Chelatococcus sp. HY11: one gene and its partner. The protein of the gene in region 1 interacts with the protein of each later gene in a pairwise test. Links are inferred from orthologs where the notes say so. Each region holds a gene or a part of one and is shown in the gene's direction. Other genes may lie near its edges. The genes, in order: rho and hfq.

The links.
Region 2: the proteins of rho (region 1) and hfq interact in binary tests that used the Escherichia coli proteins (3 or more experiments, as listed by UniProt). The link is inferred for Chelatococcus sp. HY11 from one-to-one orthologs.

Annotation. Positions count from the first base shown.
Region 1 is NZ_JAHBRX010000001.1:3,400,459-3,411,212, forward strand. What follows is about bases 1,080-4,023. They hold rho (transcription termination factor Rho), read left to right. Parts: upstream 1,080-1,890; coding sequence 1,891-3,156; downstream 3,157-4,023. Other genes in these bases: hemE (uroporphyrinogen decarboxylase), read left to right, coding at 1,080-1,249; hemJ (protoporphyrinogen oxidase HemJ), read left to right, coding at 1,254-1,676; KIO74_RS15515 (DUF4214 domain-containing protein), read left to right, coding at 3,403-4,023. Also shown: more of hemE, read left to right, coding at 197-1,079; more of KIO74_RS15515, read left to right, coding at 4,024-4,338; KIO74_RS15520 (thioredoxin domain-containing protein), read right to left, coding at 4,453-6,450; tRNA uridine-5-carboxymethylaminomethyl(34) synthesis GTPase MnmE, read left to right, coding at 6,557-7,888; tRNA uridine-5-carboxymethylaminomethyl(34) synthesis enzyme MnmG, read left to right, coding at 7,969-9,837; 16S rRNA (guanine(527)-N(7))-methyltransferase RsmG, read left to right, coding at 9,919-10,569; KIO74_RS15540 (ParA family protein), read left to right, coding at 10,578-10,754. UniProt on the Escherichia coli protein: Facilitates transcription termination by a mechanism that involves Rho binding to the nascent RNA, activation of Rho's RNA-dependent ATPase activity, and release of the mRNA from the DNA template.
Region 2 is NZ_JAHBRX010000001.1:1,057,253-1,068,050, reverse strand. What follows is about bases 3,497-6,484. They hold hfq (RNA chaperone Hfq), read left to right. Parts: upstream 3,497-4,855; coding sequence 4,856-5,113; downstream 5,114-6,484. Other genes in these bases: hflX (GTPase HflX), read left to right, coding at 5,114-6,484; ntrX (nitrogen assimilation response regulator NtrX), read left to right, coding at 3,497-4,611. Also shown: ntrC (nitrogen regulation protein NR(I)), read left to right, coding at 1-573; KIO74_RS05065 (sensor histidine kinase NtrY-like), read left to right, coding at 986-3,244; more of ntrX, read left to right, coding at 3,241-3,496; more of hflX, read left to right, coding at 6,485-6,499; mazG (nucleoside triphosphate pyrophosphohydrolase), read right to left, coding at 6,507-7,346; KIO74_RS05040 (PRC-barrel domain-containing protein), read left to right, coding at 7,669-8,037; KIO74_RS05035 (hypothetical protein), read right to left, coding at 8,280-8,648; KIO74_RS05025 (HU family DNA-binding protein), read right to left, coding at 9,596-9,874; lon (endopeptidase La), read right to left, coding at 10,088-10,798. UniProt on the Escherichia coli protein: RNA chaperone that binds small regulatory RNA (sRNAs) and mRNAs to facilitate mRNA translational regulation in response to envelope stress, environmental stress and changes in metabolite concentrations.

The DNA of each region.
Region 1 (10,754 bases):
ACGATGAAGATTAACGGTTTGTTAAGATATGCGGCGGCTCTTCCGCCCGTTCATCCATCCCCCACCCTGGCGAGCAATCTGGGGACGGCTTGTGGACGGCCTTGGCGCATGTGTCATGCCCTGACCAGTAGAAACAACAGAATCTAGACTCTAAAATAAGATTAGATTTGAAGAGAGAGATGGTGTGACCAGCGTCCTGCAAGCCTCCCAAAGCCAGCACTCCCCTATCCTCCGGACGCTCTCCGGGGAAACGATGACCCCTCCTCCTCTCTGGATGATGCGCCAGGCCGGGCGTTATCTCCCGGAATATCGCGCTCTGCGCGCGGAAGCCGGATCGTTTCTCGACCTCTGCTACACCCCCAGCCTCGCCACCGAGGTCACTCTTCAGCCCATCCGTCGGTTCGGCTTCGACGCCGCCATCCTGTTCAGTGATATCCTGGTCGTGCCGCACGCGCTCGGGCAGGATCTGTGGTTCGTCGAGGGCGAGGGACCACGGCTCAAGCCGGTCGCGACGACGAAGGACCTTGCGGCGCTGCGCGAAGACCTCGATCCTGAGAAGGTTGGAGCGGTCCTTGAGACCGTCTCACGGGTGAGAGCCGCATTGCCGCGCGAGACGGCCCTGCTTGGTTTCTGTGGGGCACCGTGGACGGTCGCGACCTATATGGTTGCCGGCAGAGGGACGCCAGACCAGGCGCCGGCGCTTGATCTCGCCGCGCGGGATCCCGTGCTCTTCAGGGCGATCATCGACCGCCTGGTCGCGCAGTCGACGCGTTATCTGGTTAGCCAGCTCCAGGCGGGCGCGGACGCGGTCCAGATCTTCGACAGTTGGGCCGGCGCGCTCATCAGTGACGAAGCGCTCTACCGCCGGTGGTGCCTGGAGCCGATCGCGCGGATCGTCGACGGCGTCCGCGCCGAGGTTCCCGGGGCGCGGATCATTGGCTTTCCGAAGGGCAGCGGACCTTTCTATCCGCTTTTTGCTGGCGAGAGCGGGGTCGATGCGGTGGGATTGGACCAGGGTCTGGGATTGGACCAGGCTCGCGCCGTTCAGGCTATTCGGCCGGTGCAGGGCAACCTCAGCCCAGAAGTTCTTCTGTCAGGCGGCACAGCGCTTGACCGGGCTATCGATTTGATCCTGGAGGCGCTCGGCGGGCGTCCCCATATCTTCAACCTTGGCCATGGCATTCTGCCGCAGACCCCGATTCCGCATGTTGAAAGGCTCGTCAAGCGGGTGCGCGGCGGGTTAGGTTGATCCCATGTATGAATGGATCAAAGCCTTCCACGTCATCTCCGTTATCGCCTGGATGGCGGGCATGCTCTATTTGCCCCGTCTCTTTGTCTACCACGCGGAGGCGCCCGTGGGTTCCGACCGCTCCGAGACCTTCAAGGTCATGGAGCGGCGCCTTTTGAAGGCGATCATCAATCCCGCCATGATCGCGACGTGGATTTCCGGCCTCTACATAGCCTATAGCGGGGGCTGGTTCTCATCCGGCTGGCTTCACGGGAAGCTGCTTCTGGTTGTTCTTTTGTCTGGCATTCACGGTTTTTTTGCTGGCGAACAGCGCAGGCTCGCGGGCGACATTCGCAAGCATAAGGCGCGATTCTATCGTATTGTGAACGAGATACCGACCCTTCTGATGATCGGGATTGTGATACTGGTTGTCGTCAAACCTTTTTGAAGCCTTGACGGTGGGGCTTGAGAGCCACTTCAAAAACGGATATGGAATTCCCATCCTTCCTTGAAACAGGTTGGCGGATGCCGTGGGTTTCTACCACGCGACGCCTCTTCCGGTAGCTTGTTATTCCTAGCCGCTGCCCTTCTGCCTGTTAGTTCCCCTTCTTACCGTGGCCAGCCTTCCCCAGGCATGCCCCTTACATTTTGAGAGAGTCTCCATGCGGGAGATCAAGCTTCAGGACCTCAAGTCCAAGACGCCAACCGAGCTTTTGACTTCAGCCGAGGAGCTCGAGGTCGAAAACGCCAGCATCATGCGCAAACAGGAATTGATGTTTGCGATTTTGAAGCAGCTGGCTGCGCGTGAAATCGAAATCATCGGCGAAGGCGTCGTCGAGGTCCTTCAGGACGGATTCGGATTTCTCCGGTCGTCCGATTCCAACTACCTGCCGGGGCCGGACGATATCTACATTTCGCCCTCGCAAATCCGCCGTTTCGGCCTTCGCACCGGTGACACGGTCGAGGGCCCTATCCGTGGTCCGAAGGAAGGCGAGCGCTATTTCGCGCTGCTCAAGGTCAACACGATCAATTTCGAGGATCCGGAGAAGATCCGGCACAAGGTTCACTTCGACAACCTGACGCCGCTCTATCCCGACGAGAGGTTGCGTCTCGAGCTCGAGGATCCGACCAAGAAGGACTACTCGGCCCGGATCATCGACATTGTCTCGCCGATCGGCAAAGGCCAGCGCGCCCTCATCGTGGCGCCGCCGCGTACCGGCAAGACGGTCCTTCTGCAGAATATCGCCCAGTCGATCACCACGAATCATCCCGAGTGCTACCTCATCGTCCTGCTCATCGACGAGCGGCCTGAGGAAGTCACCGACATGCAGCGCTCGGTGAAGGGCGAGGTGATTTCCTCCACCTTCGACGAGCCGGCCGCACGCCACGTGCAGGTGGCCGAGATGGTCATCGAGAAGGCGAAGCGCCTGGTCGAGCATGGCCGTGACGTGGTCATCCTGCTCGATTCCATCACCCGACTCGGTCGCGCCTACAACACGGTCGTGCCGTCTTCAGGCAAGGTGTTGACCGGCGGTGTGGATGCGAACGCCTTGCAGCGGCCGAAGCGCTTTTTCGGTGCGGCTCGCAATATCGAGGAAGGCGGTTCGCTGACCATTATCGCGACCGCGCTGATCGATACCGGCAGCCGCATGGACGAAGTGATCTTCGAGGAGTTCAAGGGCACGGGTAACTCGGAAATCATTCTCGACCGCAAGGTTTCCGACAAGCGCGTCTTCCCGGCGCTGGACATTACCCGTTCCGGCACGCGCAAGGAGGAACTGCTTACGCCGGCGGACATCCTCAAGAAGACCTATGTGCTCCGGCGGATTCTCAATCCGATGGGTACGGTCGATGCCATCGAGTTCCTGCTCGACAAGCTGCGGCAGACCAAGTCCAACGGCGAATTCTTCGATTCGATGAATACCTGAGGATCGAAAGGCTGCCGGGGATCAAGGCCGCCGCTTCGATCGGTTGCCCCCGACCCCTCCATTCAAAAAAACCGCCGGGGTTTTGCTCCGGCGGTTTTTTGTGCCCTGTGCGCTGCCGATCCCACGCTCCGGCCGGCAGCACAAACCCTCTGGCGGAAAGCCGGCTCGACACTTGCGAACTTGCCACGGGGGACCTCGGTCTATCCCGGAACGGGGCAAAGGCGCAGTCAAAGCGGGAATTCTGGCATGGTTATCAATTTGACACCGACAAGTGGTGTTTCGTTTCGGGACTACCTGACGTTGGGGAGTTCCTATTCCGTCGCCTACGGGTATGGCGGCAACGATACGATCGAGAGCACCGCACGGGGGGGTTTCAATCTCGCCATGGGCGGCAAGGGCGAGGACGGCTATATCGTAAGCGGTGACATGATCATCTCGGATAGTGGCGGAGATGATTATGTGACGATGCGGGGCATCTCGTGGTCGTCATCGACGAGCCACATCGCGACGATCGATAATCGCCATCTCGTTCTCTGGGATACCGCCAGTGATACGTCGGTCATCGTTCTCGACTGGCTTGATCCGGGCCGACAGGTCGAGCTCTACCATTTCAATGACGTCAGTCTGAGCTGGGGCGAAATCGCCTATTACCTGCCCGAAAAAGGAAGCTACATCGGTGACATTCCCTGGGAAGGATTGGGTGGCCTCGGTCTCAGTGGTTTCCTGTCCAATGATGCCAACGACACCATCAATTTCCATCGCGAGCAGGAAGTCTTCGGTTCCAACAAGGCGGATGCCGAAGGCGTCGGACGTCTTTATGAGGCTGGCCTCGGCCGCAAGGCCGATATTGCGGGCCTCAACTTCTGGTATGACCTGCAGGCGAGCGGCGTCCCGGAGACGGACATCGCGGGCTCGCTTCTGAAAAGCGCCGAATTCACGAAGGCCTACGGAAACGCGTACACCATGACCAACGCTGATTTGGTCGAGGTGATGTATGAGAACGTACTTGGCCGGGCCAGTGACAGCGCCGGGGCAGCTTTCTGGATCAGCCAGCTGCAGAACGGATTCAGTCGCGAGAACCTTCTTATCGCTTTCGCCGATAGTCCCGAGAACGTGAGCCAGAGCGACTATCTGCACTCGCTCGCCTGGAACGCGTCTACCAGTGATTGGTACTTTGCCTGAGGATTTCGCACCGCGCGACTCTCTCGCTGACCGCGTGTCGCGCGGCCGTTGAGCCGGGAAGCCGGCTCCTCCTCACCACCCCGCGACTGCAAATTGCCGCGGGGTTTTTGCAAACTAGTCCGTCTTATCCGAAGATGGGCTTAGCAATTCTACCAGTACGACTGGATCGCTGATCGGTAGGGAACAGGCCTGCCCCCGGCATATGAAGGCACTTCCCCGCCCAGCTCTCTCGGATTGCGCCCTCACCGGGTGCCCAGCGGCAAGGGCATGGACATCTCGCAACTCCATGATTGTCCGATTCGGATATGGAACGGACCTGGCCGCCGCGAGCAGCGCCTCTCTTTCGGATCCCGCGACGACGATAGCCGCGCCATGGATATGAAAATCCAGGCCGTTCAGGATCGACGCGTGATTTAAGGGTGCTACCTTGGCATGGCCAGCGAGCATCGACAGTTCCTCGCCGGCGCCTTCGAAAGGTGCGAGTGCCGCCAGTCTGGCCAAGGCTTCCGCGTACAGGCCGTTGGCATTCGGCGTCGCTTCATCCATCGTCGGTCGTGGGCGCACGACAAGATCATCAGCGCTGTCGGCAACCAGGAAGAGCAAACCCGATTCGTCAGCGTAACGATCTTTTAACGCTGTTCGCCAACGCACGGCATCGTCCAGATAGTGCGGGCCTCCCGTCGCCTCATAAAGCGTTAGAGCCGCCAGCATCAATGCGGCGTGATCGGTGGCGAAACCGGGGAAAAGCAGACGGCCATCCCGCCAGCTATGGCCCAGAAGACCGTCCCGCACCATCGATTCGTTTATGAAACGATACGCGCCCTGGGCGGTTTCTATCCAGTCCGGGCGGTCGAGAAGTAATCCCGCGCGGACGAGCCCGACGATCACCAATCCGTTCCAGTCGGCGAGGATCTTGTCGTCCCGAGCGGGCTGCGGACGTCGGCTTCGATAGTCCAGAACACGCTCCCTGAGACCTTCCAGCTTGGTCATCTGTCGGGGGTCAGGGACAAAGTCGTTCTGGCGGTTGAGGATGGTATGGCCTTCCCAATTGCCTCCGGGCGTCACGCCGTAGACGGCCTTGAACAGGGCGGCGTCTGACCCCAGGATCGCATCGATTTCGGGTTCGGTCCAAACATAGGCCTTGCCTTCCTCTCCCTCCGAATCCGCATCGAGGCTTGCCGCGAAGGCACCGCCTGGCATGCGCATCTCACGCTCAAGCCAGCTGACGATGCCCTCGGCCGCCTCCTTGAAGACGGTATGACCCGTCTGGGAGGCTGCTAGGGCGAAGAGAGGCAGCAGCTGGGCATTGTCGTAGAGCATCTTCTCGAAATGCGGCACGAGCCATCGATCATCGACAGAGTAGCGCGCGAAGCCGCCGCCGAGGTGATCATGGATGCCCCCGCGAGCCATCTGTTCCAGCGAGAACTGAAACAAGGCTTCCGCTTCCGCATCGCCTTGCGCTTGAGACCAGCGCCACAGGAATTCGAGAAGCATGGGGTTGGGAAACTTCGGGGCGCCTTTCAAGCCGCCGCTGACCGGATCGAAAGCGCGCTTGAGTGCCGACCCCACCTCTCCGAGCCACTGCCCACCAAAGGAGGCGTCGGGGCTCGCGGCGACCGTCGCGCGCAAATTCTGCAACAGGGCATTCCGGTTATGGGCGATCCGTACCGGCTCCTCCCGGACAAGCCGGGCTACCTCTTTGAGAACGGACACAAACGCGGGGCGCCCGAACTGGGCTGTCTTTGGGAAGTAGGTCCCGCCCCAGAATGGCTCAGCCTCGGGCGTTAGGAACATGGTGAGCGGCCAGCCCCCCTGTTCTCCCAACATGTGAAGGGCCTGCATATAGATCTGGTCGACGTCCGGACGCTCCTCGCGATCCACCTTGATATTGACGAAGAGTTCGTTCATCACGGCGGCGGTCGCCGCGTCTTCGAAGCTCTCGTGCGCCATGACGTGGCACCAGTGGCAAGCCGCGTATCCGACCGACAGCAGAATCGGCTTGCCCAGACGCCTCGCTTCGGCAAGCGCTTGCGATCCCCAAGGCCACCAATCGACGGGGTTGTCACTATGCTGCAGGAGATAGGGACTTGTCTGGTCACCCAGGCGGTTCATATCAACGCTCCGTCCTCACTCGGTGTCATTGTCGCATGATTTGCCGATCAAACTAGGCCTCGCCGTCGTAATCCTGAAGGGCTGACTTCGTTCCGTGATGACCAATATGGCTCCGACCCATCATGAAAACGCCGGGGGGCGGGAAACGATCGTTGCGCTCGCGACCGGGCAGGTTCGTTCCGCCGTGGCGATCCTGCGCTTGTCGGGCCCCGGAAGCCGATTCGCTCTCGAAACGATCGCCGGTGGCTGCCCAGATCCCCGCCGGGCTTCCCTTCGCTCGCTGCGCGCGCCAGGGACCGGCGAGGTTCTCGATCACGCGCTTGTCTTCTGGTTCCCAGGGCCCGCGAGTTTCAGCGGCGAAGACATGGCGGAGTTTCACCTCCACGGCGGTACGGCGGTCATCAAGGCCGTCATGGCAGCCCTGCTGGACATACCGCGTTGTCGGCTCGCCGAGCCGGGCGAGTTCTCGCGCCGCGCCTTTCTCGCCGGGCGTCTCGATCTGAGCGAGGCGGAGGGCATCGCGGATCTTGTGGACGCGGAGACTGAGTTGCAGCGTCGGCAGGCCTTGCGTCAAATGGACGGTGCCCTTTCCGCCGTCACAATGGGCTGGCGGGACCGGTTAGCGGACTGCCTGGCCGAGGTCGAGGCTGAACTTGATTTCTCGGACGAAGGGGATGTGCCCGACAATTTGGTTGACGGGGTAGGGCCACGTGTGGCGCAGGTTCGTGCAGAGATCGCCGCGGCGATCTCGGATGGCCGTCGGGGCGAACGGCTGCGTGAGGGCTTCACCGTGGTCATCGCGGGCGCACCGAACGCCGGCAAGTCCACGTTGTTCAATCGTCTGCTTCAGAGAGAGGCGGCGATCGTTACCCCTGTTCCGGGTACGACCAGGGATGTATTGGAAGCAGCGCTCGATATCGATGGGCTGCCCGTAATGCTCGTCGACACGGCTGGGCTCCGCTCAACCGAGGACCTGATTGAGACGGAGGGGATTCGACGGGCCCTCGTCCGCGCCGAGCGGGCTGACCTGGTGCTTGCGCTCGAGGCCCTCGATTCGCCCCCGCAACCATCCGAATGGCAAGCGCCTACGTTACGGGTATGGACGAAACGTGATCTGCGGGAAGCGCCGGTCGGCTTTGATGGCCTTGCGATTTCATCGACAAGAGATCAAGGGATCGCACAGTTGTTGCACGTGATCGCTGATCGTGCGCGCGAGGCGCTGGGAAACGGCTCAGCGCTTGTGACCCGTGAACGCCATCGTAATGCGCTCACAGCCGCGCTCTCGGCTCTCGAAAGAGGTTTGGAGCCCGCCAAACCACCCGAGCTTTTCGCGGAAGACTTGCGGCTTGCTCTACGCGGCCTTGGTCGCGTAACAGGGCATGTCGGGGTGGAGGAGATTCTCGACCGAGTCTTTTCGTCATTCTGCATCGGGAAGTAGGGCACCGCTTCGCGCTGTTTCACGTGAAACGCATTTCGCGTACAAGCGTCATGACGCTCTGGGATCGCACGGAGATCCAAATGTTGACCAAGTTTGATGTCGTTGTGGTGGGCGGTGGTCATGCCGGGACTGAGGCTGCGTCCGCCTCCGCGCGTCTTGGCGCGCGAACCGTTCTGGTCACGCATAGCCAAGCGACCATCGGCGCGATGTCATGCAATCCGGCGATCGGTGGCCTTGGCAAGGGTCATCTCGTGCGCGAGATCGATGCCCTGGATGGGGTCATGGCTCGCGCGGCCGACGTGGCTGGAATACAGTTCCGGGTTCTCAACCGCCGCAAGGGACCGGCCGTGCGTGGCCCGCGGGCTCAAGCGGATCGGAAGCTCTATGCCCGCGCCGTGCAGGAAGCCTTGGCAGCGACCCCGAACCTGTCGCTTCTGGAAGCTGAAGTCGATTCCATTATCTTCTCGGACAATTGCGTGTCCGGCGTGCAACTCGGCGATGGGCGCCGCCTGGCCTGTGGCGCTATCGTTATTACGACTGGCACATTCCTGCGCGGGTTGATCCATATCGGAGAGTTCAGGCAGGCAGGCGGACGCTATGGGGAGCCACCCGTGAATGGCCTTTCGGCCAGCTTGATGAGCCTCGGGCTTTCGCTCGGGAGGTTGAAGACAGGGACCCCGGCCCGCCTGGACGGCCGGACGATCGATTGGTCTGCTGTGGAGATGCAGGCCGGCGATGATCCGCCAGAACCTTTCTCGACGCTGACCAACCGGATCGTAACGCCGCAAATCGCGTGTGGCATTACCCGGACGACCGAGGCGACCCACGCGGTCATCCGGCAAAACATCCACCGGTCGGCGATGTACTCCGGTTCAATTACCGGTAGAGGCCCCCGTTACTGTCCTTCGGTGGAAGACAAGATTACCCGCTTCGGCGATCGGGATGGCCACCAGATCTTTCTGGAGCCGGAAGGGCTGGATGATCCCACAGTCTATCCGAATGGCATTTCTACGTCCCTGCCTGAGGATGTACAGCGTGCCTTCATTGCCACAATACCCGGGTTGGAGAAGGCTACCATTCTCCGGCCTGGCTATGCGATCGAGTATGACTATGTCGATCCGCGCAATCTGAGGGCGACTTTGGAGGTCAAGACCTGCGGCGGTCTTTTCTTGGCGGGTCAGATCAATGGTACGACCGGCTACGAGGAGGCTGGCGCTCAAGGATTGGTCGCCGGTCTCAACGCCGCGCGCCTCGCGGGAAAGCAGCCTGGGATCATCTTCGATCGCGCCGAGAGCTATATGGGCGTTATGGTGGATGACCTCGTAACGCAAGGCGTGAGTGAGCCATACCGGATGTTCACGTCCCGATCGGAATATCGGTTGTCGCTCCGTTCCGATAATGCGGATGAGCGCCTGACGCCTCGGGGCCTGGCAATCGGCTGCGTCGGAAGCGAACGGGCGGAAAGCTTCCGTTTGTCTCAGGAGGCGCTAGCCAACCTTCGTAGTCAGCTAACGTCACTAGCCCTCACGCCCAACGAAGCTGACAAGTTTGGTCTGTCGCTCAATCGTGACGGGCAGCGGCGCTCGGCCTTCCAGCTGCTCTCTTATCCGGGCATCGATATGCGGAGGCTTGCCGGAATATGGCCCGAACTCGCATCGACGCCCGACCGCCTTGCCGCGCGTGTGGAAGCCGACGCGACCTATGCCGTCTATACCGAGCGTCAAGCGGTGGATATCGCTACCTATCGCGCGGATGAATCCGTTAAACTTCCTCCCGTTGATTTCCTCACCATGCCTGGGTTGTCCAACGAAATTCGCCAGAAACTTGCGCAGGTACAGCCCGCTACGCTCGGACAAGCCGCCCGTATTGAAGGCATGACACCCGCCGCGATGACGATCCTGGCCGCTATCGCCCTGGGGAAGGTGAATCGATTCGCTACCGTTACATAAAGCAGTTGTTTCACATGAAACATTCCCGATGCTATAGCTTGATGATCGATTCTTTTCCGCAACGATTCGGCATTTAGGTCCATGGCTTCAGGGGTTCAAAAAGGTGATTTGGAACAAGCCGGCCTGGCCGATGTTTCACGTGAAACTGTGGCCAAGCTCGATGTATATGTCCGCGAACTTCAGCGCTGGCAGTCCATAAAGAACCTTGTTGGGCCTGGAACCCTGGAGGACATCTGGGGTCGGCATATCGCTGATTCGGCGCAACTTCTTCGGCTTCGGCCGCAGGCTCGCCGATGGCTCGATCTCGGATCAGGAGCTGGGTTCCCGGGTCTGGTTATCGCGATCCTCCTCAGTGACACGGCGGGCGCGGAGGTTCATCTCGTTGAGAGTAACAGCCGGAAATGTGCCTTCTTGCGGGCCGCCGTTCGCGCCACGGGAGCCCCTGCCAAAGTACACGAGGGGCGTATCGAAGATGTCGCGAATCAGTTTGTGGGCGGGATCGATGTCGTGACCGCGCGGGCGTTGGCGCCGGTTGTCCGGCTCATGCCGATGGTCAAAGATCTGTTGAGAACCGGATCGGTCGGGATATTTCCCAAGGGCCAGGATCTGGATGCTGAATTGACCGAGGCCTCTAAATCCTGGAGAATCACTGCCGATATCGCGCCGAGCTTAACGGATCCCGAGGCGGGCATCCTGGTTGTGAGCGAGGCCTGTGAGCTTGAGCGGGAATAGGCGACGTCATGACCGATAGCCATACCATTGAACCGCCGCAGGCCGGACCGATCCAACGGTTGCATTCCCAGGCGGTGCGTGTTCTTGCTTTGGCCAACCAAAAAGGCGGGGTTGGCAAGACCACGACGGCGATTAATTTAGGAACAGCGCTGGCCGCCATCGGTGAGCGTGTCTTGATCATCGAT
Region 2 (10,798 bases), 2.3 Mb from region 1 along the record:
TTCCGCGAGGACCTGTTCTTTCGGCTCAATGTGGTGCCGCTGCGCCTTCCCCCGCTCCGCGAGAGGGCGGAAGATGTGCCGGATCTCATCCGCCATTTCTTCACGCTGGTGGCGCGCGAGGGTTTGCCTCACAAGCAGATCGACCTCGATGCGATGGACCGCCTGAAGCGCTATCGCTGGCCCGGCAATGTGCGCGAGCTCGAAAATCTTGTCCGGCGGCTGGCCGCGCTCTACCCTCAGGACACCATCACCGGCCCGATTATCGACGCCGAACTAGAGCCCTCCACCAGCAGTTCGCCGGAAGGGAGCGAGGCCCGGGAGGACGAGCAACTCGCCACGTCAGTCGAACGGCACCTCAATCGCTATTTTGGCGGATTCAAGGATGCGCTGCCGCCCCCCGGTCTCTACCACCGCATCCTGCGCGAGATCGAGGGGCCGTTGATCGGCATGGCATTGGCGGCGACGCGCGGAAACCAGATCAGAGCCGCCGAACTCCTGGGGCTCAATCGTAATACCCTGCGCAAGAAGATCCGGGATCTCGATCTATCGGTGGTGCGTACCCCGGCACGCTAAAGGCAGCTTCAAAGCAGCCGACGCGGCGATCAGAACCACCGCCGATGGGGCAGGGGGCCGCGCATCATGATCGTCGCGTTCGCCAGACAGCAGGTTAAGCTGCCCCTGTTGCATCGAAGCCATGTGATTTATCTGCACATGGCCTCGCCACAATTGCACGACGAGCCCTTTGACCAGCGCAATCTCGCATCTGATAGATTTATGTAACAAATGTCTACAACGTACTGGATTTAATAAGAAAATATCAAACTCATAGGCGCAATCCGATTGTCAATCGGCTCCCTTTTGCCTGTGGCGCCGACCCAGCGCTGCCTTGGGAATGTCGCAATTCGACAACAGTGTTGTAGCTCCGCATCATTGTCCGGTGCTATTCAACCGATTCGATCATAGCGAAACGGCGGGCCATTATTTCGTGAGCTTATCGGCGGATCTTCCCAAGGAACGCAAATCCCGCGTATCCGGCATATTAGGAACGGTCGCGGTCACGCTGGCGTTGATCTCGGCGCTTGTGACCTTCGTCGTGCTCGCCGGCATGACGCCGATCCTGCCGACGCATATCGTTGTCGTCTGGGCGCTGTTCATCAACGGCATCCTCGTCCTGCTCCTCGTCTCGGTCATCCTGTGGGAGACATACAGCCTGTTCAGGGCGAGGCGGGAGGGGGCGGCGGCGGCAGGCCTTCATGTCCGCATCGTCTCGCTGTTCAGCCTGGTGGCCGCGCTTCCGGCCATTCTTGTCGCGATCGTGGCTTCGATCACGCTTGAACGCGGTCTCGACCCCTGGTTCACCAGTTCACTCAAGGGGCTCATCACCAATACGGTCGAGATCGCGCATGCTTATCGTGATAGCCAATGCCGCAACATGGTGCGCGAAACGGAATTGATGGCCGCCGACCTCAATCGCGCCAAGGTGCTGTTCAACGCAGACCGCAAGCTTTTCCACGACTTCATGTTGTCGCGCTCGGTCTTCCTCGGGTTCCCCTCGGCCATGCTCGTCAGCGAGGACGGCAAGGTGCTGGAGCGCATCGAGCAGAAGTCGCTCGAAAATCTTTCGCCGCCGTCGGACGAGGATATCAAGGACGCCAATACCACCGATCCGGTCTGCCTCATTCCGCAGTCTGGCAACCTGTTCCGTTCGCTCATCAAGCTGGATTGGCCGGAGCCCACACTTCTTTATGTAGCGCGAACTGTCGATCCGCGTGCCGTCGAGTTCCCGGCCGCCGCGCAGACAGGTGTCGCCTATTATCAAGCTCTCGAGGAAAAGAAGCTCGGCATCCAGATCGCCTTCGCATCGATGTTCGCGCTGGTCGCGCTCATCGTGCTTTTGTCGGCGGTGTGGTTCGGCTTGAGCTTCGCCAACCGGCTCGTCATGCCCGTCCGCCGGCTGATACACGCGACGGACCAGGTCGCAAGCGGCAATTTCTACGTGCAGGTGCCGATCCGGCGCGCGGAGGGCGATCTCGCGCATCTTGGCGCGACGTTCAACAAGATGACGAGCGAACTCAGGCAGCAGCACGATGGTCTGGTCGCGGCGAGCGATGTGATCGACAAGCGACGGCGCTTCAACGAAGCGGTGCTCGCCGGTGTATCCGCCGGCGTCATCGGCACGGATGCGGCGGGCATGATCACGATCGTCAACCCGTCGGCGGAAGCGATCCTGCAGGCGGATGGCAGCTCGGTCATCGGAAAGCCCATCGTCGAGGCCCTGCCCGAAGTGGCCCCCCTCCTCGACGAGGTGCTCGCTGGCCGGCAGAGACAGTTGATCCAGGGGCAGATGGCCCTGAATCGTGACGGTCGCGAGCGCATGCTCAACGTACGCGTGACCAGCGAACAGGCGGTGGGACAGGACAAGGGCTTTGTCGTCACGCTCGACGACATAACGGACCTCGTCTCCGCCCAGCGGACATCAGCCTGGGCCGACGTTGCCCGGCGCATCGCCCATGAGATCAAGAACCCGCTCACGCCGATCCAGCTGTCGGCCGAGCGCATCCGTCGCAAATACGGCAAGGTTATCGTCGAGGATCGCGCGATCTTCGACCAATGCGTCGCCACGATCGTCCGCCAGGTCGACGACATCAAGCGCATGGTCGATGAGTTCTCCTCCTTCGCGCGGATGCCGAAGCCGAACCACGCGATGGACGATGTTGTCGATACGGTGCGCCAGGTCGTCTTCCTGATGCGCGTGGGTACGCCCGATATCACCTTCAACGAAAAACTGCCGGAGGAGGGGATCACCGCCTATTTCGACCGCCGGCTGATTTCCCAGGCCGTCACCAACATCGTGAAGAACGCGACCGAGGCGGTGATGGCGGTCGATGGCAATACGCGCGGCGTCGGGCAGATCGACATCAATGTGCGCGAACAGGACGGCATCATCACGATCGATGTCAGTGACAACGGCAAGGGTTTTCCAAAGGAGCACAGGCAGCGATTGCTTGAGCCTTACATGACGACCCGCGAGGGCGGCACGGGCCTCGGCCTCGCCATCGTGGGCAAAATTCTCGAGGACCACGGCGGCGGCATCGAGTTGCTCGACCATCCCGGCGTTAGCGCCGGGGGGCCGGGCGCGCGTGTCCGCATGTGGTTCCCCAAGTCCGGTATTTCCGGGTCTGGCAGTGGTGGCGTTGCGTCAACGGACAGCAAGGACGACATCAAACAAAGGGCAATTGGATGAGCGCCGACATCCTCATCGTCGACGACGAAGCGGATATTCGTGAACTCGTAGGCGGCATACTCGATGACGAGGGCCATAGGACGCGGACGGCTGGTGGTTCGGATGAAGCCTTGGCCGCGATAGAATCCCGCCGGCCGCAGCTGGTCTTCCTCGATATCTGGCTGCAAGGCAGCCGTCTCGACGGTCTCCAGGTGCTGGACGTCATCAAGGAGCAGAATCCGGAAGTGCCGGTCGTCATGATCTCCGGGCATGGCAATATCGAAACCGCGGTCTCGGCCATCAAGCGCGGCGCGTATGATTTCATTGAGAAGCCGTTCAAGGCTGATCGCCTGGTTCTGGTGGCTGAGCGCGCGCTGGAGGCCTCTCGCCTGAAGCGGGAGGTGCGCGAACTCAGGACGCGATCCGGGCAGACCAGCCGAATGGTAGGCCGATCCCCGATCATCAACCAGCTGCGGCAGACCATTGAGCGCGTCGGTCCGACCAATGCACGCGTGCTGATCAGCGGCCCGTCCGGCTCCGGCAAGGAGCTCGCGGCTCGCACGCTGCATATGAACTCGCAACGAGCCAATGGCCCGTTCATCGTCATCAATGCGGCGGCGATCACGCCCGACACGATGGAGAGCGAACTTTTTGGTGTCGAGGCGACCGACGGTCGTGGCCGGCGCATCGGCGCGCTGGAGGAGGCCCACGGCGGTACGCTTTACATCGACGAAGTCGGTGACATGCCCCGGGAAACGCAGAACCGCATCCTGCGCGTGCTGGTGGACCAGAACTTCCAGCGGGTAGGGGGCACCACGCGCGTTCACGTCGACGTGCGCATCATCTCATCCACGAGCCGCGATCTCACCCAGGAAATAGCCGAGGGCCATTTCCGGGAGGATCTCTTCCACCGGCTGGGTGTCGTGCCGATCCGGATTCCGTCTGTGGCCGAGAGGCGGGAGGACGTACCCGAACTTATCAGCTTCTTCATGGAGCAGATTTCGGTTGCCACCGGACTCGCCAAGCGTGTCATCGCCGACGACGCCATGGCGGTGCTTCAATCGCACGATTGGCCGGGCAATGTGCGCCAACTGCGTAACAATGTGGAACGGTTGATGATATTGACCGGCGGCGATCCCGATGCGGCGATTTCCGCCGATCTCTTGCCCGCCGAAATCGGGACGCTTGTGCCGACCACGCCTGCTGGCAGCGGTGGAGAGAAGCTGATGAGTTTGTCGTTGCGGGACGCGCGCGAGATCTTTGAGCGTGAATATCTCGTGGCGCAGATCAACCGCTTCTCGGGCAATATCTCGCGGACTGCGGAATTTATCGGTATGGAGCGCTCTGCCCTACACAGGAAGTTGAAGTCGCTCGGCATCGGCTCCTGAGAGCTCACGTCCGCGCCGCGCACCCGTGCACAAGCCCGGACCGATGCTGGCGCGACAGCCAGAATCGCATCGGCGCGGCAAGAGATACTTGCGTTTGAAGCGTTTCTCCCTTTGTAATGCGATTCTCGGTCTATGAGCGTCCCGCGCCAGCGCAGCCTTCCGGCAGCAAAGGCAAAGGCAACAACAGAAGCCGTGTAAGCGAACAAGGACCGACGAGCACGGCGCAAGAAGAAGGTTTAACAAGATGGCGGGCGAACGCGCGCAAAACCTGCAGGACACTTTTCTCAACCACCTTCGCAAGAATAAGGTCCCGCTGACGATTTTCCTGGTCAACGGCGTCAAGCTTCAGGGTGTTGTGACTTGGTTCGACAACTTTTGTGTATTGCTGCGCCGCGATGGGCACTCGCAGCTGGTCTATAAGCACGCTATATCGACGATCATGCCTGGACATCCGATCCAGCTGTTCGAGCCGACAGACGATATGGGGTCAGAAAAGGTCTGAATGACTCAACCCGATAAGCGTAAGGACGCGTTTCAACCGTCGCCGCCTTCCCCTGTTGATCAAGAAGGCAAGAATACCCGCGTTCTCGTGATCGGGCCCTACCTGACACGCAGCACATCCGAGCGCAGTGGCGAGAACACGGCGCGGGATGCGGCTGCGCGGCTCGATGAAGCCGTAGGTCTGGCGCGGGCGATCGATGTGACGATCGTCCGTGCGATCCAGCTAAGCCTCGCCAATGTCCGCCCCGCGACCTATCTCGGCTCGGGCAAGGTGGAGGAGCTGGCCGGCACCGTAAAAGCCGATGAGATCGATCTCGTCATCATGGATTGCGCTCTCTCCCCGGTGCAGCAGCGCAATCTCGAGCGGGCGCTTGGCGCCAAGGTCATCGACCGGACGGGGCTCATCCTCGACATCTTCGGCAAGCGGGCACGCACGCGCGAGGGCTCGCTCCAGGTGGAACTCGCTCATCTCACCTACCAGAAGAGCCGCCTTGTCCGCTCATGGACCCATCTTGAACGGCAGCGCGGCGGATTCGGCTTTCTCGGAGGCCCTGGAGAGACGCAGATTGAGACGGATCGCCGGCTCATCCAGGAGCGGATGAGCCGCATCGAGCGTGACCTCGAACATGTCAAGCGGACGCGCGCTCTGCACCGAGAGAGCCGGCGCCGCGTGCCTTATCCCATCATCGCTCTGGTCGGTTACACCAATGCCGGCAAGTCGACCCTGTTCAATCGCTTGTCTGCGGCCAAGGTCATGGCCGAGGACCTGCTTTTCGCGACCCTCGACCCGACAGCCCGCGCGATTGAGCTGCCCCACGGCTCGAAAGCCATCCTTTCGGATACGGTCGGCTTCATTTCCGATCTTCCGACCATGCTGGTCGCGGCCTTCCGGGCTACGCTGGAAGACGTGATCGAGGCGGACGTGCTGCTGCATGTCCGGGATGTGTCCCATGGCGACACCGAGGCCCAGGCGAGCGATGTGGAGACCATCCTTCGCGAACTCGGCATTGACCCAAGCAATGGTCAACGGCTGATCGAAGTGTGGAATAAGGCCGATCTCCTCGCGCCGGATGAACGCGCCAAGCTGGACAATCTCGCGTCACGCAGGCCGACCGAACTTCGGCCGGTCCTGGTCTCGGCCGTCAGCGGGGAGGGGATGGATACCCTGTTGTCCGCCATCGAAGCCAGGCTGGCGCATGGCCGCGCGATCTATCATGTCGTCTTGGAGCCAGAGGCCGGAGATGTTCTGAACTGGCTCTATGAGGAGGCTGAAATTCTGGACCGGCGTTCGGACGAAGATGGCCGTGTCCTGTTGGCTGTCCGCATCGCGGAGGCAAAAGAGCCCCGTTTGCTGAGGCGTTGTCCGGGAGCAAAGCGGATCCGGTAAGGCCCTCTTAGTCGGAGCTCGCAGATTTCTCGTCGCGCTTGGCCTCCTGCCAGAGATCTTCCATCTCGTCGAGGCTAGCTTCCTTGGTGGTCCGCCCCGTGGAAGCGAGCTGCCGTTCAATGTAAGCGAATCGACGCTCGAACTTGGCATTTGTCAGAGCAAGCGCGACTTCGGCATCTCCGCCGGCATGGCGCGCCAAATTGACGGCCGCGAATATCAAATCGCCGATTTCCTCGACCACCGCTGATGGGTCGGCCATGCCTAAGGCTGCGTCGATCTCGTCTAGTTCCTCGCGGAGCTTCGCCACCACCTCGCGCGCTTCCAACCAATCGAACCCCACACCGGCGGCTTTACGCTGGAGCTTATCGGCGCGGGTAAGGGCAGGGAGTGTCCTCGCTATGCCATCCAGGAGCCCCGCCCGACCTTCGTCGGCTAGTCCGCGTTCCTCACGCCGGCGGCGGCGCTCGATCTTTTCCTCAGCCTTGATGCGATCCCAAAGCGTCTTGACCTCATCCGGTGATAAATCTCGTGCCGAACCGAAGACATGCGGATGCCGCCTGATAAGCTTGCCGGTGATGGCCTCGACCACGTCCCCGAACGCAAACTCGCCAGCCTCCTCGGCCATGCGCGCGTGAAACACGACCTGCAGGAGGACATCGCCCAACTCTTCCTGGAGATCGTCCATATCGCCGCGCTCGATGGCATCGGCTACCTCATAAGCCTCTTCAATCGTGTAAGGCGCAATCGTCGCAAAGTTCTGATCAAGATCCCACGGGCATCCGCTGCCGGGCGTTCGCAGCGCGGCCATGATCGCAAGGAGCTGGTCGATATCCCGAGAGGCCTTCATCCGATCTCCACAACAGTTCTGCGGGCTAGGCAAGCCATGTGACACCGGACATTGGCTCTCCAAGCCATGGCTCACAATCAGGCCAGACTGTGGGAGTTGGATCACGGGAAGGCAGACGTTTCAAGACATGATCGTCGGTCAATGCGTTGCGCAAAGCTCAAGCCCCAATTTCGCATAAGGCGCATTATGGAACTCAAGGGCTTCGGCTTTGTTCTCTCCCATGCCTGTGTCATCTCAACCGTCGAACACCTCCCGCAGGCTGTGGAACCAGCGCGGCCGAACGACGTTTGTATAATAACAGCAAAACATATGGGAGACGAAAGTGGATCACACAGCTGAAACAACGAACCTGATCGGCTCCGATAAAGTCTCGGGAACCGAGGTATATAATGGTTCGGGAGAACATCTTGGCGAGATATCAAGTGTGATGATCGACAAGGTGAGCGGCAAGGTGGCCTACGCTGTTATGTCCTTTGGTGGTTTTCTTGGCATTGGTGAGCAATACCATCCGCTACCATGGTCAACATTGACGTATGATACCGCCAAGGGCGGCTACGTGGTGAATTTAAGCCGCGAACAGCTTGAAGGCGCACCACATTATGAGGCGCGCGACACCCCGGATTGGGGAGATCGTTCCTACGAACGTCGCCTTCACGACTACTACGGCGTGAACCCATATTGGGGAATATAATCGCCCATAACTGTCCGTGCCCATAATTGTCCATAACAGACGTGGCCGCCGCTCATTCTGGAGCGGCGGCCTTTTTATGTCAGTCGAGTGCATGAAGGCAACACCGCCGCCGATCGCAAATTCCAAAATTAAAGGCCTTCAAAGCCTCATCCGCTTCGAGGGCCTTTTTTGCTGGCAACGATTGTCCCATGAGGGCGACAGCATATTGCGAGGAGGTGCCCTGCCCCTCTGACAAGGCATCTTTAAGGATGCGACTGTCTGCTGCGGCCGATTCGTGGATCGCTGAAAAGACTGACAACCGTGGGATCCGGCGACACTGTGGCGCCGTCGTCCTCAAGCCAAGCTCGCGAAAAGCGGCCCCAGAAGAAAGGGAACCGGCAATCTAGCGCGGGAGCGAAATCGACCTCATCGCTTTTCTCCTGGAAAAAAGAAAGGAGATCATTGCGAGACCGGATACGCTCTGCAGTCGCGGCGAAAGGCTCTAAGCGATGTAAAATATTGATTATCTTATCCACGGGCGGGCGAAACTCAGACATGATCTCACGGAGATCCACTCTCAGCGCTGCGAGAGCATAATCGGTGTCAGAGGTCGACCTGATGCCGTGATGCATGTAAGCGTCTCCTCTCGCCGTATCTCAGCGGAGAGCCAAGATACTCCAATATCTATAGGGATAACGCATTTGCAGCATCTGTGTTCCGGATGCAGCCACATAATCGAGCGAACTATGCCCAAATGTTGAATGAAGGCAGGGCGGGCTGTCAAGTTTGGGAGATGCTATACGCAAGCGAACAGGCCGGTATGCGCGTAGAACCGCTGACCTCATATAGCACGTCATTCCATTGAAAATTCATTATACGGGGCGCAGGGCTGCAAGATGGGCGCAAACGCCTTATATCCGCCGTCCTCATCGAGGGCGACGGCGGCGCTGCCGCCAGGAACGGCCAAGCTGCCAAATTTCACCGTCTTGAATGAAGGCGTAGTTCGGGTGCTCACAAGGCAGTGATTGAGGGCGTCCTGCCCCAAATGCGCATGGAATCCCGAAGCACCAAGGGAGCTTGCACCGCAAGCGGAAGCAGCGCGGACTCAGCGCACGCTGGGATCTGACCCGAAAAGGGCAAAGATGATGGTGGGCGGTAACGGGCTCGAACCGCTGACATTCTCGGTGTAAGCGAGATGCTCTACCAACTGAGCTAACCGCCCTCAATCCGTGGACAGGTGTCGGATATCACGGAGAAGGTTCAGTCTCGTACCTCAATGGGACGAAACTGAAGTGATTTAACGGAGAGCCATCCGGCGAGGCAAGTCTTTTTGAGCTGCCCGACCGCACGGCTCGTCCGTCGATGTCCCAAAGGGAGCACACAGGCCCCCAGCCCCTTAAAAGTCACACCACACCTCCAGAGCCCGCCCGGAAGCAGGTGGATCAGCGAGGTGGATGGCTGATTGTCGGCCTACGGACGCAGGAAGGGCGCCGAGACGATTCCCGGCCGGGACTAGCCTCAAACATGGCCGTCCCCCTCCCCCGCGAGCTTGTCCGGCCATTCTTGGCCGCGACAAATCTCACTTGCCGTTGACGGCTTCCTTGAGGCCAGCGCCGGCCTTGAACTTGGGCGTCTTCGACGCCGGAACCTTGATGGTCTCACCGGTGCGTGGGTTGCGAGCGGTGCCTGCCGCGCGATCAGCGACAGCGAAGGTGCCGAAGCCGACCAGCTTCACCTCATCGCCGGCCTTGAGAGCGGCGGTGATGGCGTCGATGGCAGCGTCCAGAGCCTCCGTGGCCTGAACTTTCGTAAGGTTGGCCTTCTCGGCCACGGCCGAAACAAGATCACCTTTGTTCATCTCAAACCTCCTGGCCTGCCCTAGGCAGGCGCTTCGTTTGTCCTGCGCGCTGCGCGAGACACGCGTTCATGCCGAAAAGCAGCGCGCGTGTCTCCCCGATGGCCTAGAATTCCAAGGAAATCAACGTGTCTGACGCGCAAAAGCAAAAAAAGCCCCCTGACCGGGTGGCCAGGGGGCACTTTTCAACAGCATCCGTTACTTGTTTGCAGCACTTCAGTGGGCCACGAGGGCGTTCGACTCACCGTCGGAAGCAGCCTTGCGGGCCTTGTCTTCCGTCGGCTCATCCCACGTGATCGGCTCCGGCTGCCGCACCAGAGCCTCCTTGAGGACCTGCTCCATGCGGGAGACGGGAACGATCTCCAGGCCGCTGCGCACGCTCTCGGGGAGGTCCGCCAGATCTTTGGCGTTCTCCTCGGGAATGAGCACCTTGGTGACACCGCCACGCAGTGCCGCGAGCAGCTTCTCCTTGAGACCGCCGATAGGCAGGACCCGGCCACGTAGGGTGACCTCGCCCGTCATCGCCACGTCACGGCGCACAGGAATGCCTGTGAGCGTCGAGACAATAGCCGTCGCCATGGCGATACCGGCAGACGGACCATCCTTCGGCGTCGCCCCTTCCGGCACGTGCACGTGGATGTCGCGGCGCTCGAAGAGCGGCGGCTCGATGCCGAAATCGAGGGCCCGCGAACGGACATAGGATGCCGCCGCAGAGATCGATTCCTTCATCACCTCACGCAGGTTGCCCGTCACCGTCATCTTGCCCTTGCCGGGCATCATGATGCCTTCGATGGTGAGCAACTCACCGCCGACTTCGGTCCAGGCCAGCCCGGTGACGACACCGACCTGATCTTCCGTTTCCGCCTCGCCATACCGATACTTGGTCACGCCGAGATAGTCCGACACATTCTCCGCGGTCACCTCGAC